Regions from separate parts of the Paraburkholderia caballeronis genome, predicted to be linked through region 2. Evidence: riboswitches for the same ligand, from Rfam matches in the RefSeq annotation. Region 2 holds a riboswitch; each other region holds the start of a gene.

Evidence for each region. A riboswitch is a leader RNA that binds a small molecule or an ion and turns the genes downstream of it on or off. The one in region 2 is predicted to bind cobalamin.
Region 1: linked by a shared signal. The riboswitch ahead of BLV92_RS27745 (hypothetical protein) and the one ahead of BLV92_RS14115 (TonB-dependent receptor plug domain-containing protein) in region 2 are both predicted to bind cobalamin.
Region 3: linked by a shared signal. The riboswitch ahead of cobW (cobalamin biosynthesis protein CobW) and the one ahead of BLV92_RS14115 (TonB-dependent receptor plug domain-containing protein) in region 2 are both predicted to bind cobalamin.

The regions. Positions count from the first base shown of each region.
Region 1 covers NZ_FNSR01000003.1:203,808-208,596, reverse strand. The annotation lists gene BLV92_RS27750 (membrane-bound PQQ-dependent dehydrogenase, glucose/quinate/shikimate family) at 1-569, opposite strand, end outside; cobalamin riboswitch at 879-1,028, shown strand; gene BLV92_RS27745 (hypothetical protein) at 1,348-1,659, shown strand; gene BLV92_RS27740 (LysR family transcriptional regulator) at 1,660-2,568, opposite strand; gene metE (5-methyltetrahydropteroyltriglutamate--homocysteine S-methyltransferase) at 2,709-4,789, shown strand, end outside.
Region 2 covers NZ_FNSR01000001.1:3,165,368-3,170,156, reverse strand. The annotation lists gene BLV92_RS14140 (SIMPL domain-containing protein) at 24-755, opposite strand; gene BLV92_RS14135 (EVE domain-containing protein) at 928-1,386, opposite strand; RNA gene ssrS (6S RNA) at 1,527-1,708, opposite strand; gene BLV92_RS14125 (cell division protein ZapA) at 1,781-2,095, opposite strand; gene BLV92_RS14120 (ATPase) at 2,092-2,451, opposite strand; cobalamin riboswitch at 2,648-2,924, shown strand; gene BLV92_RS33090 (hypothetical protein) at 2,880-3,044, shown strand; gene BLV92_RS14115 (TonB-dependent receptor plug domain-containing protein) at 3,041-4,789, shown strand, end outside.
Region 3 covers NZ_FNSR01000002.1:1,981,888-1,986,676, reverse strand. The annotation lists gene cobN (cobaltochelatase subunit CobN) at 1-1,763, opposite strand, end outside; gene cobW (cobalamin biosynthesis protein CobW) at 1,770-2,855, opposite strand; cobalamin riboswitch at 3,058-3,331, opposite strand; gene BLV92_RS25385 (cobalamin biosynthesis protein) at 3,480-3,920, shown strand; gene cobO (cob(I)yrinic acid a,c-diamide adenosyltransferase) at 3,917-4,519, shown strand; gene BLV92_RS25375 (cobyrinic acid a,c-diamide synthase CobB) at 4,523-4,789, shown strand, end outside.

The DNA of each region.
Region 1 (4,789 bases), on a different contig from region 2:
ACCCACGCGAGCCCGAGGCGGCCGACGTTGCCGCGGTTGATCTGGTCGAACGGCGCGTAGCGCAGGCCCGCCGTCGTGCGTCCATAGGCGGTCCAGTCGGACGGGTGATTGTCGCCGGCCGCCGGCCGGTAGGCGGCCTGCTGGCGCGCGTCCGGACGGATCACGTCGTGCGGCGCGAACGCGAGGCCGAAGCCGGCGACGCACAGCAGCAGCGCGCCGCCGCCGAGCGCGAGCGCGAGGCGTCGGGCCGGCGTGCCGCGCGGCGCGGGCGAGCACAACCACGCGAGCGCGGCCAATGCCATCGGCGTGAGCAGCCGCGAAAACAGGCCCCAGAAGTCGATGCCCGATTCCCAGAGCGCCCACGGCACGGTGACGAGCGCGACGAGACCGACCAGATGCGCGCCGGCCGGCGAGCGCCGCCAGATGAGCACCGTCGCGCCCGCGTAGGCCACGCCCGCGAGCGCGTAATACGGCGAGCCGCCAAGGGCGACGAGCCACGCGCCTGCGCCGGTCAGGCCGAGCGACACCAGCGCGAGCAGACAGGCAAACACTCGGGCCGCGGTATCCACCAGAACCTCCTGAAAGGAAATGGTTGGGAATCAGTTTAGTGGAAGCGGGACGCGTGTTTAGCGGCGACCGTGCGGTTCTGTGTTCCGCCGCACGCGGTCCGTGAGCGAGTTGCCGAGGCGACAGGCAAATCGTCATAACCGGTCGTGCGATGTGGCGCGAACGAAGGACAGCATGCCGACGATGAAGAAGCCGGGTTCGTCGAGCAGGCAGAACCGCGCGCCGGACCACATCGGGGCAAACCGTCGTTGGGTCGACGCGCGCCGATCCGCTATGCTTTCGACTGCTTGGCGCCGAACCGGCGCGAGCAGCCGAAGCGGGCCGAACGCGGCCCGCAAGCGGAACGAAGCAGGGAAGCCGGTGTGAATCCGGCACGGTCGCGCCACTGTGACTGGCATCGACGGATCGAGGCGATCCACGTCGAGCCGGAAGTCAGACCTCGCTGCGTTCTTTCTCCCAGACATTCCAGGGCGCGCAACCCAAGGAGCCGTCAATGAACGCCATCTCTTTATCGAGCGACCGGCAACGCCTGTCGCAGCCGCTTCGCGTCGCCGCACGCCGTTCCCCGGCGCGGCGCCGATAGAACGGGTTCGCCCTTCACGGCAAGACCGCTGGACGTCGCCGCCCGCCGCCCGCGCCCTCACGGCGACGGGCCGCTGCCGGTGTTCGCTCGTCCAGCGGTTTCCTCACGGACAGGAACGAGTCCATCCGCAAACGTTCCGCGCATTCGCGGGCGGGTGCGGGCGCGACGCAGTCGCGCATGGACGAAAGGGGCATGGGATGGCTTCGACGGACGACGATGAACTGAATCAACTGCTCGGCAAGCTGGCGGCGGGCAGCGACGATTGCTGGGACGTCTACGAGGAAGTGGGCCGCATCGTCGTCGCGCAGTTGAACGCGCGCGACTGGCGCGCGCTCCGCTCGATCGCCGACGCATGGATGACGAGCGCCGCCGCGCAAGGCCGGCTTGCCGACACGCCGCCCGAAGCGCCGGATCACGCGGCGGCCGAGACGCGGGCGAACCATGCAGACGCGCTGCTGGGCGCGGCGATCGTCCGCGCCGTGTTCGGCGACGAGCCGCCTATGCACTGACTACGCCCCGACGCGCGCCGCCTGCCAGTTCGATTGCCGCGCGAACTCGACGAACGAGGCCAGATAATCGAGGCCGCCGTCCGCGTCGCGGGTGCCGAGAAAGATCTGCTTCGCGATGCCGTCGCGGCCGAGCTTCACGCTGACGAGCGGCATGCGGTCCGCGTATTCGTCCGCGAGCCAGCGCGGCAGCGCGGCCACGCCGCGACGGCTCGCGACCATCTGCAACATGATGTCGGTGGTTTCGATCGTCTTGTGGCGGCGCGGCGCGACGCCGGCCGGCCGCAGGAACTGGTTGTATATGTCGAGCCGGTCCGTTTCGACCGGATAGGTGATGAGCGTTTCGTCCACCAACTGCTCGGGTTTCACGTAACGCGCCTTCGCGAGCGGATGCCCTTCCGCGACGACCAGCACCTGCTCGTAATCGAACACGGGCTCGAAGCTCAGGCCCGGACGATTGAGCGGGTCGGGCGTCACGAGCACGTCGACGTCGTAACCGAACAGCGCGCCGATGCCGCCGAACTGGAAGCGCTGCTTCACGTCCACGTCGACGTCGGGCCAGCGCGCGAGATACGGCGACACCACCTTCAGCAGCCACTGATAACACGGGTGGCATTCCATGCCGATGCGCAGCGTGCCGCGCTCGCCTTCCGCATATTGCTTCATGCGCTCCTCGGCGTGCTCGAACTGCGGCAGCAGCCGTTCCGCGAGCGAGAGCAGGTACTGGCCCGCCTGCGTGAGCCGCAGGCTGCGGCCCTCGCGGTCCCAGATCGGCGTACCGAGCTGCTGCTCGATCTTGCGGACCGTGTGGCTCAACGCCGACTGCGTGAGAAAAAGCGCGCCGGCCGCCGCGGTGAGCGACCCCTGGCGGGCCACCTCGCGGACGATGACGAGATGAATGCGTTCGAGCATGACGCCGGACCCTTTGGATAATCGATGAACAAAATTAATGGATGGATGAAATAAAGCCATTTTATTTCATCGAGCGATCATCCTATCATCGCTGCCACTCCCGCCTCGTTCGGGCGTTTTTCTCTTTGACGGCAGCGCACATGGTCACTACACACAATCTCGGCTTCCCGCGCATCGGCGCGAAACGCGAACTCAAGTTCGGCCTCGAACGCTACTGGAAGGGCGAGTCGTCGCGCGACGAACTGAAGGCGCTCGGCGCGCAACTGCGCCAGCGCCACTGGGACGACCAGAAGGATCTCGACTGGGTGCCGGTCGGCGACTTCGCGTTCTACGATCAGGTGCTCGACATGAGCTTCACGCTCGGCAACCTGCCCGAACGCGTGCAGGATTTTCATGGCGACACGCTCGACAACTATTTCCGCGTCGCGCGCGGCCGTTCGGCCCAGGCGGCGGAAGAACATGGCGCGTGCTGCGGCGGCGTCGCGGCCGGCGAGATGACGAAGTGGTTCGACACGAACTATCACTACATCGTGCCGGAATTCACCGCCGACACGCAGTTCAACCTCGACACGTCGCGCCTCGTTGAACAGTTGCGCGAGGCCCGCGAGCAGGGCGTCAACGCGAAGCCGGTCATCGTCGGGCCGATCAGCTATCTGTGGCTCGGCAAGGCGAAGGACGACTCGGACAAGCTCGCGCTGCTGCCGCGCCTGATGCCGGTGTATTGCGCGCTGCTCGACTATCTGAAGGTGATGGACGTCGAGTGGGTGCAGATCGACGAACCCGTGCTCGTGACCGAACTCGATCCGGCGTGGCGCGCGGCGTTCGCGACCGCGTACGAGTCGTTCGAGACGCGCGGCGTGAAGCTGCTGCTCGCCACCTACTTCGGCCAGTTGCAGGAGAACCTCGACCTCGCGTGCGCGCTGCCGGTCGACGGCCTGCACCTCGACGCAATCAACGCACGCGACGAGATCGAACAGGCCGCGCGGCAACTGCCCGCGCAGAGCGTGCTGTCGGTCGGCGCGATCAACGGTCGCAACATCTGGAAGACCGACCTGAACGCCGCGCTCGACTGGCTTGAACCGCTCGCGCAACGGCTCGGCGACCGGCTGTGGCTCGCGCCGTCGTGCTCGCTGCTGCACGTGCCGGTCGATCTCGCGAGCGAAGAGACGCTCGACGCCGAGATTCGTTCGTGGCTCGCGTTCGCGCTGCAAAAGCTCGACGAACTGAAGGTGCTCGCGGCGGCGCTGAACGCGGGTCGCCGCGCGGTCGCCGACGAACTGGCCGCGAACGCCGCGGCGGTCTACCAGCGCCGCCACTCGCCGCGCGTGAACAAGCCAGCGGTGAAGGCCGCGCTCGCGCGCATCGACGCGAACCTCGGCAACCGGGCCAGCCGTTATCCGGAGCGCGCGCCGAAACAGGCGGCGATCCTCGGTCTGCCCGCGTATCCGACAACGACGATCGGCTCGTTCCCGCAGACGGCCGAAATCCGCCACGCGCGCAGCCAGTACAAGGCCGGCGCGCTGGACGAAGCGGGCTACCGGGCGGCGATGCGCGCCGAGATCGAGCGCAGCGTGCGCGAGCAGGAGGCGCTCGGGCTCGACGTGCTGGTGCACGGCGAAGCGGAGCGCAACGACATGGTCGAATATTTCGGCGAGCAACTGGACGGTTACGCGTTCAGCCAGTTCGGCTGGGTGCAGTCGTACGGCTCGCGCTGCGTGAAGCCGCCGATCCTGTTCGGCGACATCAGCCGCCCGAACGCGATGACCGTCGAGTGGATTTCGTACGCGCAGTCGCTGACCCGCAAGCCGATGAAGGGGATGCTGACCGGGCCGGTGACGATCCTGAACTGGTCGTTCGTGCGCGACGACCAGCCGCGTTCGGTGTCGTGTCATCAACTGGCGCTCGCGATCCGCGACGAAGTGCTCGATCTGGAGAAGGCCGGCGTGCGCGTGATCCAGATCGACGAGGCGGCGCTGCGCGAAGGGCTGCCGCTGCGCCGCGCGCAGTGGGGCGAATATCTGCAATGGGCCGTCGAGTCGTTCCGTCTCACCGCGAACGGCGTGCGAGACGAAACGCAGATCCACACGCACATGTGTTATTCGGAGTTCAACGACATCATCGCGTCGATCGCCGACATGGACGCGGACGTCATCACGATCGAGACGTCGCGCTCCGACATGGAACTGCTCGACGCGTTCGACCACTTCAGCTATCCGAACGA
Region 2 (4,789 bases):
CGCCGCCGGTATGCGTGGGGTCGTTACTTCATCTGCACGGAGCCGGACACGTTGACCATCACCGTCGACGTGCCGCCTTCGAGCGACAGCGGCTGCGCCATCTTCGCGTCCGCGGACATCGCGCGCGCGCTCATCATCATCATCGGACGCGGCGCGGCGCCCGAGTGGCCGATGTTGACCTCGCGGATCGAATACCCGCTGTAGCCGAACGCGCGCGCGCCGGCCGCGGCCTGGTCGCGGAACGACGCGATCGCCTCGCCGGTCAGCTTCTGCTCGGCCGCGCGCTGCGCTTCCGGCGACAGCGAGAACTGCACGTTGCCGACCTGCATCGCCGACGACAGGTCGCCCGCGAGCTTCGATGCGGCCGCGAAGTCGCGCGATTCGAGCACGACCTCGGTGCGGCCGCGCCATGCGGAGATGCGGCCGTCGCGATCGGTCGACGGGAAGATCGAGAACTGCCCGGAGCGCGCGGTGACGCCGCTCACGCCTTTCGCGCGCTGCAACGCGGCGTCCGCCCGCTGGTTCAGCGTGGACGTCAGCGACGACGGATCGCTCGCTTCCTGCTCGTAGAACAGCGTGATCGTGACGACGTCCTGCGGGATTTCCGCGCTCGCCTGCGCGGCGAGCGACAGCACGCCGGACGGCTGATAACGCGCGTCGCTCTGCGCAAACGCGACGCGCGGCGCGAGTGACAGCGCAAGCGGCGCGGCCACGGCGAACGCGGCCGCGAGCGTCATCACGGTTTTTCGAGTCATGTATTCACTCCTTCCGGAACAGGTTGGCGCAGCATCCGCGCGGACCGCAGGGTATGACGACGCGTGCCCGCGCGTTTTCTGCGTGCCATTTAGTTGGGTGGGCGGTTGCGATGGTTCCCGCCGGCGCGGGGCGTCGATGCCGCGACTGCGTGGGCGGGCATCGCGCGTGCCGTCACATCAGCCGCTTCGTGATGAAGTTCCACTCGTGTGCGGTCACCGGCGTGATCGACAGCCGGTTGCCCTTCGCGAGCACGCGCATGCCGGCGAGTTCGTCGTGCTCGCGTAGCGCGGCGAGCGGAATCAGCGGCGTCTTCTTCGCGAACACGACGTCGACGAGCAGCCAGCGCGGTGTCTCCTGCGTCGATTTCGGATCGAAGTACGGACTCTTCGGATCGAACTGGGTCGGGTCCGGATACGCGGTGGACGACACCTTCGCGAGCCCCGCGATGCCGGGCTCCGGACAGCTTGAGTGATAGAACAGCACGCCGTCGCCGACCTGCATCGAATCGCGCATGAAGTTGCGCGCCTGATAGTTGCGCACGCCGGTCCACGGCAACGTGCGATGCGGCGCATCCGCGAGGTCGTCGATGCTTGCTTCGTCGGGTTCGGACTTCATCAGCCAGTAGCGCATGAGCAGTCGGAGGTCACGTCGAAAGGGAGAACGGCGCGCGGCGCGCCATGCACCGGCGAATCCGCATGATGCCGCGGGCCGATGCAATGCGGACGCTGCAAAGAGAAACGGCATCGGACTTGCGTCCGATGCCGTTGGAAAAGGTCCCCGCCTTAGCCGCTAGGCCGGCATCCTGAACCTGAGGTTCAGAATTGGTCGCAGTTAGCAGCACTTCGGGTACATCAGACAGAGTGACGCGCACACCCGTGCTACAAATTTCCGCAACCGTGCACATGGCATTGGTTCAAGGAATATATGACCTTGGCGAACCAGGCAGGGAAGCTGACTAAACCTGTTGAAGCGAGACCTTTTAAAACCTGTGAATGCTGCTGCCGAAGCTCGCGCCGTGATGCGCTTACTGCACGCCGTACTGCTGGATCACCGTGCCGAGCTGCTCATTCATTTGCCGCATTGTACGACGGATTTCGTCCGCGGGGAATGCCTCCCCATGACGCACGCTCGTCTGCAGCTTCAGCAGTTCCGATGCGAGCGACAGCGCGGCCATCACCGCGATGCGATCGATGCCGCGCACGTTGCTGTGCGAGCGGATCTTCGACATCTCCGCGTCGACGCGCGCGACCGCTTCGAGCAGCGCCGCTTCGGTCTCGGGCGAACACACGAGACGATAGGTCTGGTCGAGAATCGTCGCTTCGATCTGCTTGGTCGTCATGCATTTTCTCCGTGGCGGGCCGCGTTGCTGTCTTCACCGTCGTCGGACTGACGCGCCGGGTCGAGCAGATCGAGCTGGTTGTCCGGCTCGGACTGCGAGCGGGCGCGCGGCAGCTTTTCGAGGATCGCGTTCAGGCGCACCTGCGCGTCGTCGATCTTCGCCGACAACGCATCGCGTTCCGCCTGCAATCCATTACGTTCCTCGCGCACCTGTTCGAGTTCCGCACGCGTCGCATCACATTGCGCGCGCAGTTGCGCGAGTTGCTCTTCGAGCGCGAGGCGCGCCTCATGGTGGCGCTGATTGATTTCAATCAGCCGCCCGATGTTCTGTGAGAGTGTTTCGAGTTCGTTGAGCATGTGCTGCGTCCTCTAAAGACAGGCATTCTAGCGCGGATTAATGCGTATTCCGATAACTGCGTCGTTTCCAGACGTAACAACCTCGCTTCATGCCGGTAACGGTCCGTAGCTCGCGACGCGGGAACGCATCTTGCCGGTCCGCGCGGCCGTTCGGCAACGGTGTCTGAAGGTTTCTTGACGGTGTTGGAGTCCGCTCCTACACTTGCCGCACTCTGGTGCCCGCGCCGAAAAATGCGCGCGGTTAAACGGGAAACAGGGAGCGAAGTCCGGCCCCGGACGCGCCATCCTGTGCTGCTCTCCGCAACGGTACAACGATCGCATGCGCACACGCCGCGCATGCCCGTCGATCCAGCACGCGTCGTGCGATGCCGCTTCTGCATCGCGCAACGCGTCCCCGGCCACTGCGCTTCGCGCGGGAAGGCGGATCGATGCACATCGTCAGCCCGGATACCGGCCAGACTGCGGACGCGCCGCCGCGTGCCGCGCCGGCCGATGTCTTCAAGACGGCCGGCCGCCCGGCGACGCGCCTGATCGCGCAGGGTTCCGCGGAGAGCGGAATCGCGCCCGTCACCACAGGAATCTTCATTCGATGAACACGCCCCTCGGCCCGCGCGCCGCGCGTATTGCGCTGCTTGCGCTCGGCGTGCCGCTCGCGGCGTTCGCGCAGTCGTCCGCGCCCGTTGCGCCGGATACCGGCGCGGCGTCCGCGTCAGCCGCTTCGTCTGCACAATCCGCTTCGTCCGCATCGGCGATCGCGGCTTCGATACCCGCAGGCGATTCGATTTCACCCGGCGATCCGCGCACGCTCGCGCCGATCGTCGTCACCGCGCAGCGCGGCCCGCAGCCGCTCGCGGACGCGATCCCGCAAACCACGCAGTTCGACGCGCAGGACATCGCCGACACCACCGCGCGCGATCTGCCCGGTCTGCTGCAACTCGCGCCCGGCGCGCAGATCCTGCGCAACGGCGGGCCGGGCGCGTCGGCGAGCCTCTATCTGCGCGGCTCGAATGCCGACCAGTCGCTCGTGCTGATCGACGGCGTGCGGGTCGATTCGGTGAGCCTCGGCAGCGCGCAGATCGAGCAGATTCCGCTCGACCAGATCGACCGCGTGGAAGTCGTGAACGGCAACGTGTCCGCGCTGTATGGGTCCGGCGCGATCGGCGGCATCGTGCAGATCTTCACGAAGGACGGCGGCGATCATCCGCCGCGCTTCAACTTCGAGGTCGAGTACGGCAGTTATCACACGCAGCGGCAGCAGGCGGGCGTGTCCGGCGCGCTCGACGCGGACGGCAGCACGACCTTCAGCGTGTCGCTCGCACGCGCGAAGGACGACGGCTTCTCCGCGATCGATCCGGCGCGCGCGCCGGTCAATCCGAACCCGAACGGTTATCTGAACGAGAGCGTGTCCGCGTCGTTGCGGCACCGCTTCAACGATCGCTGGGACGCGGGCGTGCGCTATTTCCAGGTGTACGGCTACAGCAGCTACGACAATCCGTACGGGATGCCAACCGATCTGAACGACGTGTACAGCCGCGTGCAGCAGGCGTCCGTGTTCGCGAACGGCAGGCTGACCGACTGGTGGACGACGCACTTCACGGCGGCGATGGGCAACGACCGCAACCAGAACGCGCTGAACGGCGTTTATACGGACCGCTACGACACGGACAATCGCCAGTACACGTGGCAGAACGACATCGCGTTCGCGCCGCAACAGAAACTGCAGGTCGGCTACGAGCATCTGGACCAGACGCTCGATTCGAACAGCTACGCGGCGCCCGACCGTCACGTCGATTCGGGTTTCGTCGGCTACACGGGCCGCTTCGGCGCGAGCCAGATCCAGGCGAACCTGCGGCACGACCAGTATTCGGATTTCGGCGGCGCGAACAGTTACTACGTCGGTTACGGTTTCGACTTCGACCGTCACTGGAAGGCGACGGCGAGCTGGTCCGATTCGTTTCGCGCGCCGTCGTTCAACGACCTGTTTTATCCGATGTACGGCAATCCGCTGCTGCGTCCCGAGCGCAGCCATTCGGTCGAGGCCGCGTTGCAGTACGCGTCCGATGCGCTCGGCGTGGTCCGCGTGAACCTGTTCCAGACGCGCTATACGAACCTGATCGAATCGGTCGCGCAGCCGACGCCGGGCATCTACATGGCGGAGAACGTCGGCAACGCGAAGGTGCAGGGCGTCGAGGGCGCGTGGCGCGGCCGCGTCGGCAAGACCGACGTGCGGGCGTCGGTCACGTTCCAGAATCCGGTCGACGAGGACAACCACACCGACCTCGACCGGCGCGCGCGGCGCTTCGCGTCGTTCGCGGCGAACCGCAACGTCGGCGGCTGG
Region 3 (4,789 bases), on a different contig from region 2:
ACGATGAACGGGTACAGATGCGGCAGCGGCCCGAGAATCAGGTCGGGCCAGCACTCGCTGCTCAACGCGACGCTCTTGCCCGGCAGCCATTCGAGGTTGCCGTGCTTGCCGACGTGCACCACCGCGTCGATGCCGAACCGGTGCCGCAGCCAGAAGTAAAACGCAAGATAGGCGTGCGGCGGCACGAGTTCCGCGTCGTGGTAACTCGCGTAGTCGTTCAGTTCGCGGGAGCGCGGCGGCTGGATGCCGACGAACAGATGCCCGCAGCGCCAGCCCGCAATCATGAAGCGGCCGCGCCGCACGGTCGGGTCCGCGTGCGGCGGTCCCCAGCGGCGCGTCACCGCGTCGAGCACGCCGGCCGGCAGACGCGACGCATAGTCCGCGTAATCGTCGAGCGACAGGCTCTGCAACGCGGGCCGCAGATCGCGCACGGCCGGATCGTTCGTCACGCCTTCGGTCAGCGTGCGCAGCAGCGCGTCGCCGTCGGCGGGCAGCGCGTCGGTGCGATAACCGGCGTCGCGCAGCATCGCGAGAATCGCGAGCGCCGACGCCGGCGTATCGAGCCCGACGCCGTTGCCGATCCGCCCTTCGCTGACCGGATAGTTCGCAAGAATCAGCGCGAGTTTCTTGTCCGCATTCGCGGCCTGGCGCAACCGGCACCAGCGCCGCGCCAGTTCCGCGACGAAACGCACGCGCTCCGCGTCCGGCTGGTAACGGACGACGTCCACCTCGGTATGCGGGCAGCGGTACGCGAGCCCCTTGAAGCTGATCGCGCGCGTGACGATGCGGCCGTCCACCTCCGGCAGCGCGACGTGCATCGCGATGTCGCGCGAACTCAGCCCGTGGTTGTCCTTCAGCCACGCGTCGCGATTGCCGCCGCTCAGGATCACCTGCAACACCGGCGCGTCGCCGGCGAGTTCGAACGTTTCCGGATCGTCCGGCGACGACACCGCGAACGCGGTCGTGTTCAGCACCAGCCCCACATCGTGCGCGGCGCACAATTCCTGCACGACCGCGCGGCTCAACGCATCCTTCAGCGACGTGATCGCGACCGGCAGCGGGTTGATGCCTTCCGCGTCGAGCGCATCGATCAGCGCGTCGAACGCCGCAGTGTTCGCGGCCTGCAAATGCGCCTTGTAGAACAGGATCGCGGCGACCGGCGCGCCGGCGCGCCAGCGCGCCTGCCAGTCCGCGATCGTCGGCGTGTCGTGCGCCGGGTGATACAGCGTCGCGGCCGGCAACGCGCGCGGCGGCGGCGGCTCCGCGCCGAAGCCGAACACGCGGTGCGCGATGCAGCGCAGGAACGCTTCCGCGTTCTGCGGGCCGCCTTCGCGCAGATAACGCCACAACTGCCGGCACAGGTCCGCGTCGGCGGTGCTGCGCGCGAGCAGGTGCGGGTCCTCCTGAAGATCGCCGGAGAACATCGCGAGCGTCTGCTGCCGGCGCTGCGCGAGCGCGACCACCTGCTCGATCCCATAAGGCCAGTAGCTCTCGCCGCCGAGATGGTCGACGATCACCGCGCGCGCGTGCTGCAACACGTCGTCCACGTAAAAATCGACGGACGCCGGCTGGCGCAGGAACGTGACGTTCGCGAGCCGGATCGACGGAAAACCCGCACCGAGGCGCGGCGCAACGCTCGCGAGCAGCGACAGCGTCGTGTCCGCCGAACTCAGCACGACGATGTCGGCCGGGCGCTGGTCGATCCGCACGACGCCTTCGGTGTCGTCGACGAACCCGCCCGGCACCGTGCGCAACAGATGCATCGCGGCTTAAACCGGTTGTGTTTCGACGCCGAGCGCGGCGTCGAGCGCGCGTTGCAGCGTCGCGCGGTCGAGGTCCTCGCCGATCAGCACGAAGCGGCTGTTGCGGGTTTCGCCGTCCTGCCAGCGGCGGTCGAAATAACTGTCGAACCGCTGGCCGACGCCCTGCACGACGAGCCGCATCGGCGCGTCGGGCAGCGCCGCGAAACCCTTCACGCGATAGATCGTGTGCTGCGCGACGACCGCCTGCAACGCGGCGACGATCGCGTCGCGCGAGCGCACGTCCGCTTCGACGACGACCGAGTCGAAGTCGTCGTGATGATGATCGTGGTCGGGATCGTCGGCGGAACCGTGATGATCGACGCGCAGATGGATCGTCTCCTCGGACGCCGCGCCAAGGCCGAGCAGCGTGTGCAGGTCGAGTTGCCCGCGCTGCGCGCGCACGATCTTCACCTGCGGCGGCACTTCGGCCGCGATCAGTTGTTCGACTGCCTGCTGCTGCGTTTCGTCGAGCTGATCGGTCTTGTTCAGGATCACCAGGTCCGCCGCGCCCAACTGGTCTTCGAACAGTTCGTGCAGCGGCGATTCGTGGTCGAGGTTCGGGTCGGCGCGGCGCTGCGCATCGACCGCGTGCGGATCGTCCGCGAACTGGCCGCTCGCGGCGGCCGGGCCGTCCACGACGGTAATGACCGAATCGACGGTGAAGCTGTTGCGGATCGACGGCCAGTTGAACGCCTGCACCAGCGGCTTCGGCAGCGCGAGGCCGGACGTCTCGATCAGCACGTGGTCGATCGCATCGCGCCGCTCGACCAGTTGCTCCATCACCGGGAAAAACTCCTCCTGCACCGTGCAGCACAGACAGCCGTTCGCGAGTTCGTACAGTTGCCCTTCGACCTCGCGGCCGTCGTCGTCGCAGCCGATCCCGCAGCCGCGCAGGATCTCGCCGTCGATGCCGAGTTCGCCGAACTCGTTGACGATCACCGCTATCCGCAGGTCGCCTGCGTTCTGAAGAATGTGCCGCAGCAGCGTGGTCTTGCCACTGCCGAGAAAACCCGTCACGACCGTGACGGGGATCTTGCGCATCGGGGCTCGCATGGTCGCTCCGTTGATGAAGGAAACCCGCGCGCGACGTCGGCTGCCCGCGCCGGCCGGTCGAAAACGGCAGGCAGCGGGCGCGCATCCGCGCGAACGGGAAAACGGCTACGGGGACGGAAAGGCTGCGTTTGCGGCGTGCATCGTGCGGCCGAAAACGCAATGAAGCCATGAAGTCGTGGACGAGGCGCCGCATCCCCGCAGCGCCTGCTCCTCCTGTCTGGCCGGTATCCGGGCTGGCGAAAACGCCGCTTCGCCTTCCCGCGCGCACTTCGTCGCGCAGTGGCCGAACGTCCCGCGCGAGGCGCGCGGACGGGAAGCGGGTTGTGCATCGCGCAGGGCGACGCGTTCGCTGAACCGTTGCGGGGGCAGCACAGGTTGGCCCGAATGGCCGTGAGGCGGATCGGAGCGTCCTGTTTCCCGTTTAACCGCGCGCGCGGAACGCCGCGCGCGCAGGCACCAGAGTGGATGCGAGTGTAGGCCGGGCCGGCGACGATCGTCAAGGAAGCCGCGCTGGCGGGCCGCTGCGAACGCGTGTATCGTATGCGCGCCGCGCGGCGGCTCCGTGCGTCGGCGTCGGGTTTCCACGGCCGCCGGCGCGCGACGAACGCAACACGACGAAGCACCATGAACGGATTGACGATCGGCATCGGCTGCCGGCGCGACAGCACCGCCGCGCAGATCGGCGACGCGGTGCGCGCGGCGCTGGGCGCACGCGGCCTCGATACAGTCGCGGCGCTCGCGACCGTCGCGGACAAGGCGCGCGAGCCTGGCCTCGTCGAATTCTGCGCGTCGCATGCGCTGCCGCTGCGCACGTTCAGCCGCGAGGCCATTGCCGCGTTCTGCGCGTCGCATCCGCTCGCCGCGCCGTCCGCCGCGACCCGCGCGCGCTTCGGAATCGACGGCGTCTGCGAGCCGTGCGCGCTGCTCGCGGCCGGCCGCGACGGACGACTGATCGTCGCGAAGACCGTCCGCGACGGCGTCGCGGTCGCGGTCGCCATCGCCTGCGCCGCCGACGCGAACGAAACGCCGTCGCCCTCTCCCCGTCAACAGGACCCCGCTTCATGAAGACCGATCCCGAATCGCATCAACGAATGACCCAGCGCCGCCGCGAAGGCCACGAAAAAAAGCAGTCGGAGGCGACCGTCGAAAAGGGGCTGCTGATCGTCAACACCGGCACCGGCAAGGGCAAGAGCACCGCCGCGTTCGGGATGGCCGTGCGCGTGCTCGGACACGGCATGCGGCTCGGCGTCGTGCAGTTCATCAAGGGCGCGCTGCATACGGCCGAACGCGATTTTCTCGGCAGCGTCGCGACCTGCGATTTCGTGACGATGGGCGACGGTTATACGTGGAACACGCAGAACCGCGACGCCGACATCGCGACCGCGCGCAAGGGCTGGGACGAGGCGCGCCGGATGATCGAAAGCGGCGACTATCAGATGGTGATCCTCGACGAGCTGAACACCGTGCTGAAGTACGACTACCTGCCGCTCGACGAAGTGCTCGCGGTGCTGACCGCGCGGCCCGCGATGCTGCACGTCGTCGTGACCGGCCGGCACGCGCCCGACGCGCTGATCGAAGCCGCCGACCTCGTGACCGAGATGCGCGCGATCAAGCACCCGTACCGCGAGCAGCACGTGAAGGCGCAGCGCGGCGTGGAGTTCTGAGCGATGGCGTCGTGTCCGGCGCTGTTCGTCAGCGCGCCCGCTTCCGGCCAGGGCAAGACCACGATCACCGCGGGGCTCGCGCGGCTGCATCGGCGGCTTGGGCGGCGCGTGCGCGTGTTCAAGACCGGCCCCGACTTCATCGACCCGACGATCCTCGCGCGCGCGAGCGGCGCGCCGGTGTATTCGCTCGATCTGTGGATGGTCGGCGAGGCGGGCTGCCGGACGCTGCTCGCGGAAGCGGCCGGGGACGCGGACCTGATCCTCGTCGAA